DNA from 3 places in the Mesorhizobium sp. M0410 genome. Region 3 is predicted to be linked to each of the others. Evidence: predicted binding sites of a transcription regulator. Region 3 holds the regulator's gene; each other region holds the start of a gene.
What was found. Region 3 encodes PhoB, which activates phosphate uptake and scavenging genes when phosphate is short. Its sites were predicted from a motif close to TGTCATNNANCTGTCAT; they were not measured.
Positions count from the first base shown of each region.

Region 1 (4,173 bases), on a different contig from region 3:
CCGCGCCCGCTCTGGCCGGCGGCCGCTGCCGATCCGATCGGCGCAAGCCACCGCATCGTGGTGCTGAAAAATCCGATCCACACCGACATCGCCATCCCGGTCGACGACGATGTGCGCCGGCGCTTCCACTTCCTGGTCGATGCCGGCATTCCGGCCGACATGGCGGAGGTCCGCTACATCGTCTTCGGCTGGGGCGGCCGCGCCTTCTATCTCGAGACGCCGACCTGGTCGGAACTGAAGGCAGTGCCGGTGATGAAGGCGCTGACCGTCGATGCCTCGGTGATGCATGTCGACATTTCAGGCGAAATCGCCGAGCCGCATCCCGACGTCGCCGGCTTCGACGTAAGTGAGGAACGCTTTGCGGCGCTGCTCGATTTCATTGCAGCGAGTTTTCAGCAGGGACCGAACGGGGCCATGCCGATCGAGGATGCGGCCTACTCCCGTTTCGATCGTTTCTTCGAAGCCAATGGCCATTTCAACGCGCTGGTCGGCTGCAACACCTGGGCGGCGGCGGCACTGCGCACCGCCGGCCTGCGCACCGGCTGGTGGAACCCGCTGCCGGCCTCGCTTAGCCTGTCGATGCGGCTTTACAATTGACAAGGCTCCGATGACTTAGGACCGCCGAGCGTCCGCCCGCCAGCCATAGAGCCAGTCCAGATCAGCGGCGAGTTTTTCGGGTGAGCGCATCGCCAGGAACAGGTTGCGGGCCATCGCCACCGGCCCGGCCGCATGCCAGGCGAGGCGGTTGAGGGCGCCGCGGCGGGCGACCTGGGATACGCGCGGCCGCCGCGCCTGTTCCCAGGCGACAAGCGCGCTGCTGAGGTCGGCAGGCGAGCTGGCAACGAAACCGGCAAGGGTTACCGTGTCTTCGATCGCCATCGCCGCTCCCTGTGCGGCAAACGGCGTCATCGCATGCGCCGCATCGCCAATCAGCGCTATGCCCTCCGGCGTCGTCCACCGCCGCTGCTCGACGGTATGGATCGGCCATGCCGTCCATGGCGCGGCCTCGCTCGCCAGACGGACCAGCGCCGGCGCGGTACCGCGCATGGCGTTGGCGAGGATGGCGGGGTCGGCATGCCCCGACCAGTTCTCGGCGATGCGCTCGCCCTTGGTGAAGGCCGCGAGGTTGAAGACCGCGCCACGGCTGACCGGATAGGCGACCATATGGAAGCCTGGATAGAGGAATGCGGTAACGCAATCGGGCGCTCCGATCACCCTGAAGGCTTGTCCGGCGAGGCTGTCCGCGGCCACCGTTGCGCGCCAGGCAAGCTCGCCCGAGAAGCGGCTTCTCCGGAAATCGGCCGCCTTGCGGGCGAGCGTTTCTCGCACCGACGACCAGACGCCATCGGCTCCGACCAGCAACGATCCTTCGGCTTCGATGGTCGTGCCGGCAATCTCGACTGTTGCGGTGATGCCATTCGGTCCGGTTGCGACGCCGCCGACGCGGGCACCAGTGACAAGCTCGACCTCGGAGCGCTCGGCTATCCGCGCCATCAGCGCTGACTGCAGGTCGGCGCGGTGGGCGACGAGATAGGGTGCTCCCCAGCGCGTTTCAGCCGCCTGGCCAAGCGGTACGCGCGCCAGCTCGCGCAGCGTGACGGCATCCTTCAGCACGACCGCCTCCGGCCGCACCGCCGTCGGCAGCAGCCGATCGAGTAGGCCGAATTGTCGAAGGATGCATGTCGCGTTGGGTGAAAGCTGGATGCCGGCACCGGCAGCCTCGAGGTGCTGCGCCTGTTCGAACAGTTTTGTCCGATAGCCGCGCTCGGCGAAGGCCAGTGCCACGGTCAGTCCGGCGACGCCCGCCCCGGCGATGACCACCTGCCGGGACTGCGTTTCTCGCATCAGGCTTGTCGCGGAAGAATCAGGCGGCCTGGTCGATATAGAGGCAGCCCGGCGGCTGCGTTTCCAATGCCTTCAGCTTGGGCGAATAGCGATAGAGCGTCGAGCAATAGGGGCAGACTTTTTCATTGTCGTCGCCCATATCGAGAAATACATGCGGGTGGTCGAAAGGCGGATTGGCGCCGGTGCACATGAATTCCTTGACGCCGATGTCGATTGCCGGATAGCCCGCATCGTTCTGGAAATGGGGAATGGAACCGCCTGCCATCGTCGTCTCCTGATCTTGTCGATTGCATCTGGATCATAACCCATCTCTTTGCAAGATCGATGAAATGAAACTGTCGCAAAAGCCTGTCAGAGGATAAGTTAAGCCGGTTAAGGCTGTGGTCGTCGAACGGTGTGGGAAGAGCGGAAACCATGAACGAACTGAAGCCGGTGCAGAGCGAATTCATCACCGTCGAGGCGGCGAGCCGCGAAGGCGGCAACCCCGACCGCTTCGTCAACCGCGAGTTTTCCTGGCTGCAATTCAACCGGCGCGTGCTCGAAGAATCGCTGAACGCCAATCATCCGCTGCTCGAGCGCGTTCGCTTCCTGTCGATATCGGCAGCCAATCTCGACGAGTTCTTCATGGTCCGCGTCGCCGGTCTTGCCGGCCAGGTGCGCGAGGGCATCGTGCTGAAGAGCCCGGATGGGCGCACTCCCGAGCAGCAGCTCGAACAATTGCTGCGCGAGGTCGAGCGCCTGCAGGAGGACCAGCAGAACAGCCTTTCGGCGCTGATGCTGCTGCTCGACAAACAAGGCATCGAAAGCATCACCCGCGATGCGCTGACCAAGGACGAGAAGACCTGGCTCGAGGACCATTTCCAGGAGCAGGTATTTCCGGTCCTGACCCCGCTGTCGATCGACCCGGCGCATCCGTTCCCGTTCATTCCCAACCTCGGTTTCTCGATGGCGCTGCAATTGCGCCACCGCAAGAACGGCGAGGAAATGAGCGCGCTTTTGCGCCTGCCGGTGGCGCTGAGGCGCTTCATCCGTTTGCCGGATCGCAAGCATCATGTCCGCTTCATTCCACTCGAAGAGGCGGTCAGTCTCTATATCGGCAAGCTGTTTCCCGGCTATGAGGTCAAGGGCTCCGGCACGTTCCGCATCATCCGCGACAGCGATATCGAGGTCGAGGAAGAATCAGAGGATCTGGTGCGGCTGTTCGAGACGGCGCTGAAGCGGCGACGCCGCGGCTCGGTCATCCGCATCGAGTTCGACAGGTCGATGCCGGCCGAATTGCGCGATTTCGTCGCCGGCGAGCTCGGCGTCTCGGCCAGCCGGATCAGCGTGCTCACCGGTCCGCTGGCGCTCAGCCAGATCTCGGAGATCGTCGCCGTCGCCCGCGACGATCTGAAGTTCACGCCTTACAATCCGCGCTTTCCCGAGCGCATCCGCGAGCATGGCGGCGACTGTTTTGCCGCGATCCGCGAGAAGGATATCATCGTCCACCACCCTTACGAATCCTTCGACGTGGTGGTGCAGTTTCTGCGCCAGGCAATGGCCGACCCGGAAGTGGTGGCGATCAAGCAGACGCTCTACCGCACCTCCAACGACAGCCCGATCGTACGGGCTTTGGTCGATGCGGCGGAAGCCGGCAAGTCGGTGACGGCGCTGGTCGAGCTCAAGGCGCGCTTCGACGAGGAGGCCAACATCCGCTGGGCGCGCGACCTCGAGCGCGCCGGCGTCCAGGTCGTCTTTGGCTTTCTCGAACTGAAGACCCACGCAAAGATGTCGCTGGTCGTGCGGCGCGAGGACGGCAGGCTGCGCAATTACGTGCATCTCGGCACCGGCAACTACCACCCGGTCACCGCCCGCATCTACACCGATCTGTCCTTCTTCACCACGGACCCGACAATCGCGCGCGATGTCGCCCAGTTGTTCAACTTCATCACCGGCTATGCCGAGCCGGCCGAGCAGATGCGGCTGGCCATCTCGCCGTTCACGCTGCGCGACCGCATCCTCCAGCACATTTCGGATGAGATCAGCCACGCGCTGGAGGGCAGACCGGCCCGCATCTGGATGAAGATGAACGCCTTGGTCGACCCGATCGTCATCGATGCCCTCTACGATGCCAGCCGCGCCGGCGTCGAGATCGATCTCGTCGTGCGCGGCATCTGCTGCCTGAGACCGCAGGTGCCCGGCCTATCGGAGAACATCAGGGTGAAGTCGATCGTCGGCCGCTTCCTCGAGCACAGCCGCATCTATTGCTTCGGCAACGGCCACGGCCTGCCCTCGGACGGGGCGATCGTCTATATCTCCTCGGCCGATTTGATGCCGCGGAATCTCGAT
Region 1 is NZ_JAMYRN010000034.1:21,466-25,638, reverse strand. Features, by position in the region: gene NKI63_RS28695 (TIGR02117 family protein) at 1-597, shown strand, start outside; gene NKI63_RS28690 (FAD-dependent monooxygenase) at 613-1,845, opposite strand; gene NKI63_RS28685 (zinc-finger domain-containing protein) at 1,865-2,110, opposite strand; gene NKI63_RS28680 (RNA degradosome polyphosphate kinase) at 2,260-4,173, shown strand, end outside.
Region 1: a site for PhoB is predicted at 2,171-2,187, ahead of NKI63_RS28680 (RNA degradosome polyphosphate kinase). Genes of this name have one in related genera too.

Region 2 (4,173 bases), on a different contig from region 3:
AATGCCTGGACGCTGCTGAAAGGCCTGGAGACGCTGCCGCTACGCGTACGCCAGCAGACGGAAAGTGCCGGCCGCATCGCGGATTTCCTGGCCGAGCGCCCGCAAATCGCCCGCGTCATCTATCCCGGCCGCGCCGACCACCCGCAAGCGGCCGTGGTCAAGAAGCAGATGTCAGGCGGCTCGACGCTGATTTGCTTCGATGTGAAGGGCGGCAAGCAGGCGGCCTTTGCCTTCCAGAACGCACTCGACGTCGTGCTGATTTCCAACAATCTCGGCGACGCCAAGAGCCTGATCACCCATCCGGCGACGACCACACACAAGAACTTGACTGATGAAGCCCGCGCCGAGCTCGGCATCGGACCGGGAACGCTCAGGCTGTCAGTCGGCCTTGAGGACGCCGACGACCTGCTCGAAGACATCGAGCAGGCACTGAGAGTTGCCGGATAAGGGCGGGCCGAACAGAGGCAGCGGGGACGTGCCGATCAGGCGCCGGACGGGGTCTCTTCCAGCTCCGCGACAGTCTTTGTCTGGATAGTCATCACGTTGCCGCGCCAGTCGACGGCGCCGCTCAGCCATCCGCGCGCCCAAATGGCGGGAAGCATCAGGTCTCGTGCCATCATCGCCGGGATCGTGCGCGGCGACAGGTGCCATCCCTTGGCCGAGGCCAAGGCGCATTCCGGCAGGTAGGCCGCGACCAGCACGGCGATGGCGGTTGCCGGCAGGCTGACGCCGGCGTCAGCCGCAGCGATCAGTGCAAGCACTAGCGGCGGTGCCGCGCCGATCAGGATTTCGGGGGCAAAGAACAGTGCAAAGGTGACGCGGCGCAGCCGCGCCCAGCGCGCCTGCCGTGACCAGATCTCGCCAAGCGTGCGCCGGCCGAGCGGCTGTTCGAAGGGAGAGGCGACAAGATTGACCCGCAGTCCGAGCCCATTGACCAGCTTGGTCGCGGCGGCGTCCTCGGCGATCTCGGCGGCAAGCGCGCGGATGCCGCCATTGGCATCGAGCATTGGCTTGTTCCACAACATGCTCTTACCCTGGGCGAAGCCGAGGCCGAGCGCCTCTCCAGCGTACTGCCAGCGTGCCTGCAGCGTGTTGAGAAAGGCGCATTCGACCTCCCCCCAGAAGCCGTCCGGCCGCGAGCCGATCGGCGTCGAGCAGACGAGGCCAGTGTCGTGCCGCCACGCCGCCATCAGGTACTGGACGTAGTCGCTCGGCATAAGCACGTTGGAATCGGCAAGGATGACCCAGCGATAACGCGCCGCCTCCCAACCCTTCACGCAATTGTTGAGTTTTGGATTGCCGCTGATGCGGTCGTCACCGACCAGAAGGCGGGCGCGAATAGCTGGAAAGCGCGCCATTGCGGCGGTGATCGGCTTGACCACCGGGTCGTCGGCATGGGCGACACAGAAGATGAGTTCGTAGCGCGGCCAGTCGAGTGAGAAGGCGCGCTCCAGCGTCTCTTCGGCAAACGGCTCGACGCCGCGCGCCGGGATGACGATCGATACCGGCGGCGCGTTGGCCGCGGGCGGTGCAATACTGGCTGGTCGCTTCAGCTTCTGCGAAGCTAACAGGATGCTGGCGAGATTTGAAAGAAGGAGGGCTATGGAAAGGAGGGCGGCTGCGTATGTCGGTTCCATCGAGATCTGGTCACTCCAGAAATGCCGGCCGCATGACAGCCGTTTTCAACAATTCGACAGAACGCTGAGTCGTCCGGCACAAGCCTGCACACCATCATTGTCATGTGTCACTCAAATGACATTGTTTTTCGGCACCTGCGCTTGAGATCGGGCAAGAAGATGCTGCGCATCGTTGACCAAACTGCGCTGAGCATCGAAAGTTCCATCTACATTGCTTTGGAGCAGTTTATGTACAGCGCCGTCACCCGCAACATCGAAGTGCAGGTCAGGCCGTTCTATCTGGAGGATCACTCCGATCCGCCGCAAAACCGCTATGTCTGGGGCTACCAGGTGACCATCGACAATCAGTCGGATGAGTTCGTGCAGCTTCTTTCACGCTACTGGCACATCACCGACGGTACCGGCAAAGTCGAGGAAGTGCGCGGCACCGGGGTCGTCGGCGAGCAACCCGGACTCAACCCCGGCGACAGCTATCAGTATACGTCCGGATGCCCGCTCTCGACCCCGTCCGGCATCATGGTCGGGCACTACACAATGCGCAACAAGCGGGGCGAGACGTTCGACGTCGCCATCCCCGCCTTCTCGCTCGATTTGCCGGGCACGCGGCGCACCGTCAATTGAGGGCCGTCATCCAGCCGCTGCAAACTCCGCCGGGTCGAAGTCATATTGCTTCGAGCAGAATTCGCAGGCGACGTGAATGCTGCCATCCTCGGTGCTGTCCCTGATCTCCTCGGCGGAAAAGCCTTCGAGAATGCCGCGGATCTTCTCCCTCGAGCATGAGCACTGGTCGGCGACCGGCACGCCGCCGAACACGCGGACGCCATGCTCGTGGAAAAGCCGGTAAAGCAGCCGTTCGGCGCCGATCGTCGGATCGATCAGCTCGGTCGGTTCAATGGTACCAAGCAGCGCCAGCAGCTCCTGCCAGGAATTGTCGGTCGGGTCATGGATTTCCTCACGCGGATCGCCGTCGCCACCGGGAAGGTCGGGTACGCGCATACGCTCCGCCGACTGCGGCAGGAATTGCGCCAGCAGGCCACCGGCCCGCCATTGCTCGCGGGCACCGCCGACGCCGGGCGTCAGAAGCTTGGCAACCGAAAGGCGGAGGTCCGTCGGAATCTGCTCCGACTGGCGGAAATAGGTGCGTGCGGCATCTTCCAGTGTGACGCCGTCGAGCTGGACGATGCCCTGGTAGCGCTGCGTGTGAGCGCCCTGGTCAATGGTCAGCGCCAGGACGCCGCTGCCGAGCAGCGTCTGCGGTGACGTCTCGCCGGCAGAAGTCAAAGCCTGCAGCCGGTCGGCATCGAAGCGGGCATAAGCGCGCAGCGCGTGCGGCGTGGAGAAATCGGCGACCAGCATGTCGACCGGCCCGTCGGTGCGGGTCTGCAGAATGAACTTGCCCTCGAATTTCAGCGAAGTTCCGAGCAGTACCGTCAGCACACAGGCTTCGGCCAGGAGCCGGGCGACCGGCTCGGGATAGTCGTGGCGGCTGAGAATGGCGTCGAGCATCGGCCCGAGCTGGACGGTGCGGCCGCGCACGTCGAGCGGGCCGACCTCGAACGGCAAGACATGATCGTCGCCGGCGTAGCCGAATTCGCCGAGCTTGGGTTTATGTTCAGCCAATTGATGAGTTTCCAACATGACAAAGCTCCGGGGCGCGGCGATGCCGCCCTCCGGGGCGCATGCGACGAGACGCGCTCGATTTGCGTGATGCGCCTGAGATAGGCACCACCCACTCCCGGATCAAGGCGGCCCAGATCAAGGCGGCCCGGATCAAGGCGGCGCAGATCAGGCCGGCCCGGATCATCGCGGCCCGTATCAAGCGCCCAGGCACCAGGCCAGGACCGCCTTCTGGGCATGGAGCCGGTTCTCGGCCTCATCGAACACCACAGAATGCGGTCCGTCGATGACCTCGTCGGTAACCTCCTCACCGCGATGCGCCGGCAGACAGTGCATGAACAGCGCGTCCGGCTTGGCTTTCGCCATCAGTGCCGCATTGACCTGATAGGGCAGGAAGACATTGTGGCCGCGGGCACGGTGCTCCTGGCCCATCGACACCCAGCAGTCGGTGACGATGCAGTCGGCCTCGTGAACGGCCTCCTCGGGCGAGCGGGTGAATTTCAGCTTGCCGCCATTGGCTTTCGACCAGTCGACATGCTTCTGAGCCGGTTCGCTGCCCTCGGGCACGGCGACGTTCAGCTTGAATTGGAACCGCGCAGATGCCTCCAGGAGCGAATGCAGCACGTTGTTGCCGTCGCCGGTCCAGGCGATCGTCTTGCCGGCCACCGGACCGCGGTGCTCTTCGAAGGTCATGATGTCGGCCATCAGCTGGCAGGGATGGGTCTCGTCGGTCAGCCCGTTGATGACGGGGACCGTAGCGTTTTCCGTCAGTTCCAACAGCCGGTCATGCGAGGTGGTGCGGATCATGATGGCATCGACATAGCGCGACAGCACCTTGGCCGTGTCGGCAATGGTCTCCGAGCGGCCAAGCTGCATCTCGGTGCCGGTCAGCATGATCGTCTCGCCACCCAACTGCCGC
Region 2 is NZ_JAMYRN010000010.1:138,756-142,928, forward strand. Features, by position in the region: gene NKI63_RS17090 (O-succinylhomoserine sulfhydrylase) at 1-447, shown strand, start outside; gene NKI63_RS17095 (ceramide glucosyltransferase) at 483-1,637, opposite strand; gene apaG (Co2+/Mg2+ efflux facilitator ApaG/CorD) at 1,866-2,258, shown strand; gene NKI63_RS17105 (Hsp33 family molecular chaperone) at 2,265-3,275, opposite strand; gene argF (ornithine carbamoyltransferase) at 3,453-4,173, opposite strand, start outside.
Region 2: a site for PhoB is predicted at 1,742-1,758, ahead of NKI63_RS17095 (ceramide glucosyltransferase). Genes of this name have one in related genera too.

Region 3 (4,173 bases):
TAGCCTTCGGCGTCAGGCTCTACGAGAATCTCGGCAAGTCCGAGATGGACGGCCGCGTCGAGCAAGCGTTGAAGCGGGCCGCGCTGTGGAGCGAGGTCAAGGACAAGCTAAACGCCAGCGGCTTGAGCCTGTCCGGCGGCCAGCAGCAGCGGCTCTGCATTGCCCGCACCGTGGCAGTGAAGCCGGAAGTCATTCTGCTCGACGAACCGGCTTCGGCCCTCGACCCGCTGTCGACGGCCAAGATCGAGGAACTGATCGACGAGCTGCAAGCCGACTACACGATCGTCATCGTCACCCACAACATGCAGCAAGCGGCGCGCGTGTCGCGCCAGACCGCCTTCATGTATCTGGGTGAACTGGTCGAGTTCGACCGGACCGAGAAGATATTCACGTCGCCCCGCGAGAAGCGCACGCAGGACTACATCACTGGCCGCTTCGGCTGAGCCGTTCCGATCATGCATATGAGGACAGGACCATGGGCGAACACACAGTCGCTTCTTTCGACGAGGATCTCGAGCAGATCAGCAAGCTGATCCGCGACATGGCCGACCTCGCCGGTTCGATGGTCGGCGGGGCGACCAAGGCCCTGTTGAATTCCGATAACGTGCTGGCGCAACGCGTCGTCTCCGACGACGCCATCATGGATGCGCGTCAACGCGAACTGGACGATCGCGCCATCACCCTGATCGCCAAGCGCCAGCCAATGGCTCACGATCTGCGCCATGTCGTCGGAGCGATCCGCATGGCCGGCGACCTCGAACGCATCGGCGACCTTGCCAAGAATATCGCCAAGCGTGTGAGCGCGGTCGGCCTCAGCGCCACGCCGCGCGACCTATCGCATTCCATCGATGCGATGGCGCAGCTAGTGCTCATCCAGGTGCAGGGCGTCATCGAGGAGTATGCTGCAGGCGATGCGGCCGCCTTGGCCAAGCTGCGCGCCGCCGACGAGCGTATCGACGTCAAATACACGTCCGTGTTCCGCGAGCTGTTAACCTACATGATGGAAGATCCGCGCAACATCACTGCTTGCACGCATCTGCTGTTCTGCGCCAAGAATCTCGAGCGGATCGGCGACCATGTCACCAACATCGCCGAAAATGCGTATTATGTGCTGACCGGCGAACAATTGCCGGTCAATCGTCCGAAGCAGGACGAAACGACAATGTCCGCGCCGGTGACATGATGGGGGTGCCCAGCCGATGATCGCACCACGCATAATGGTGGTGGAGGACGAGGAGCCGTTGGGCGTGCTGCTCCGCTACAATCTCGAATCCGAAGGCTACCAGGTCGAGGTGGTGACACGCGGCGACGAAGCCGAGATCCGTTTGCAGGAGAATGTGCCCGACCTTCTGGTGCTCGACTGGATGATACCGGCGGTTTCCGGCATCGAGCTCTGCCGCCGGTTGCGCGTGCGCCCCGAAACCGAGCGGCTGCCGATCATCATGCTGACCGCGCGCGGCGAGGAGAGCGATCGGGTGCGCGGTCTTTCGACCGGCGCCGACGACTATCTCGTCAAACCGTTTTCGACGCCGGAATTCATGGCCAGGGTCAAGGCGCTGCTGCGGCGCGCCAAGCCGGAAGTGCTGTCCAGCGTGCTGAAGGTCGGCGACATAGTGCTCGATCGCGAATCGCACAGGGTCTATCGCAAGAAGAGCGAGATCCGGCTCGGGCCGACCGAATTCCGGCTGCTCGAGTTCATGATGCGGCATCCGGGCCGCGTCTTCTCGCGTAGCCAGTTGCTCGATAATGTCTGGGGCGAGACGATCTATATCGACGAACGCACCGTCGACGTCCATGTCGGGCGGCTGCGCAAAGCCGTCAATAACGGCCGCATGCCGGATGTCATCCGCACCATCCGCGGTGCCGGCTATGCGATCAGGGAAGATTGACCCGCCTGGTCAGGCGACGTTCTTTCTGACGCCGGGCCTCATTTGCGCGCCCGGCGCGAAAATCTCCTGGTCGACGAAGCTTAACGCCCGCATCGCGCAGCCTTCGCGGATCAGCGGCAATTCGTTCGGCTCGGTATCGAAGGAGATCGAGCCCGAGTGCTGGCCGCCGGCGGTCTGGGCGATTGCCTTGCGCAAGGCCGGCTCGATCAGATCGAAGGCAGCGGCACTGGCGCCGACCATCGCGACCGGTGCCGGATCGATCAGCGCGAACAGCGAGCCGAGACCGAAACCCAGCGCTTCGCCGGCCTTGCGGTAGGCCTCGCGTTCCGGCCCATCCTTCTCGCGCGCGCGGGCGGCCAGCGCGCGCATGTCGGCGTCGCTGACGTCGGCGATAGGTTCGCTGTCTTCGCTCATCTGCCTGGCGTTGCGCCAGATGGCATAGTTGCCGGCATAGGCTTCGATGCAGCCGCGCCGCCCGCAACGGCAGAGCGCGCCGCCCGGACGATGGATCATGTGGCCAAATTCGCCGCCCGAGGAATGCGTCCCGGTGAACAGTTCGCCCTTCAGCACAAGCCCCATACCGATGCCATGCGAAAGCAGGATGGCGATGAAGTCGTCGCGATAGCGATCCGGATTGCGCCAGCGCAAAGCCACCGCCATCATATTGCAGTCGTTCTCCACCGTGGCCGGGATGCCGAATTCGTCCTCCAGCATGTCGGCAAAGGCGATGTCGGTCTGCGGCGTGATCGGCGACCACAGCATGGCGCGTGCAGGGGAGTCGGTAATGCCCTGAATCGCCAGGGCGATGCGGGCGACACTGCGGACGTCAAGGTCTGGGTCCTCAAGCCGGCGCCGGACGATGGCCATGCATTCGCGGATCAGCTCGTCGCGCGGCATGGTCAGCGTGTCCAGCCGGCGCTGTTCCTCGGCGACCACCTGTCCCGCATAGTCGATAATGGCGGCCGACAGGAAATTCAGTGACAACACCACGGTCAGCACCGCCGCCGCTTCCGGGTTGAGGGCGAGGCCGACCTGCGGACGACCCCGTTTCAACGAAACGGGCTCACTTGCCTTGCTCTCGGCGAGGATGCCTTCCCGTATCAGGTCGGAGGAGATCGCCGATATGGTCGAATGACTGAGGCCGGTGGTGGCTGCGATCTCCGTACGCGATGGCTGGCCAGCCCGGCGCACCGCCGAGATCACCATCGCCCGGTTGCGCCGGCGCAAATCGTCGTGGCGGATTCCGACCGACATCGTTTTGCTTTCCTCCCGGTTGCCGCGGCCGCTCATGAACCGGAAGCCGTCGGTAATGTCCGACAAATAGTGTCAGATGCGGCAAATAGTGTCAGATGCAGGTGGCGCTGTCATCGTTTATTCCGACGCTCGAAAAAACTCGCAGAGTCATCAAAATCCATCACAATCGATGTTGACAGCAGCCGGAGATCGGGCCAGTATTTTTTCGAGGCTCGAAAAAATTAGAGCTTCTAAGCTGGTCTTTGAGCCAATTGGTCACGCCGTACGCGGCGCAGGGAGGATATGATGAAGAAATTCACGACCGCCATTCTGGCGGGTGTCGCCATCACGCTGGCGCTGGCGTCGGTGGCGCAGGCGAAAGACAAGGTCATCGGCGTTTCCTGGTCGAACTTCCAGGAAGAGCGCTGGAAGACCGACGAGGCCGCAATGAAGGCGGCCATCGAGGCCGCCGGCGACAAGTATATTTCCGCCGACGCACAGTCCAACCCCGGCAAGCAGCTCACCGACGTCGAGAGCCTGATCTCGCAGGGTGCCAATGCGCTGATCATCCTGGCACAGGATGCCTCGGCCATCGGGCCGGCCGTGCAGAAGGCACTGGACGAAGGCATCCCCGTCGTCGGCTATGACCGGCTGATCGAGAACAAGGACGTGTTCTATCTGACCTTCGACAACAAGGAAGTCGGCCGCATGCAGGCCCGCGAAGTCTTCAAGGTGAAGCCGGAAGGCAACTACGTCTTCATCAAGGGTTCGGGTTCCGATCCGAATGCCGATTTCCTGTTTGCCGGTTCGATGGAGGTGCTGAAGGAGGCCATCGACAGCGGCAAGATCAAGAATGTCGGCGAGGCCTATACGGACGGCTGGCTGCCGGCCAACGCTCAGAAGAATATGGAACAGTTCCTGACCGCCAACGACAACAAGGTCGATGCCGTGGTCGCGGCCAATGACGGCACCGCCGGTGGCGTCGTCGCCGCGCTGACAGCACAAGGGTTGGCCGGATCGGTTCCGGTCTCGGGCCAGGACGGCGACCACG
Region 3 is NZ_JAMYRN010000005.1:195,703-199,875, forward strand. Features, by position in the region: gene pstB (phosphate ABC transporter ATP-binding protein PstB) at 1-443, shown strand, start outside; gene phoU (phosphate signaling complex protein PhoU) at 476-1,183, shown strand; gene phoB (phosphate regulon transcriptional regulator PhoB) at 1,200-1,889, shown strand; gene NKI63_RS09080 (ROK family protein) at 1,899-3,143, opposite strand; gene xylF (D-xylose ABC transporter substrate-binding protein) at 3,429-4,173, shown strand, end outside.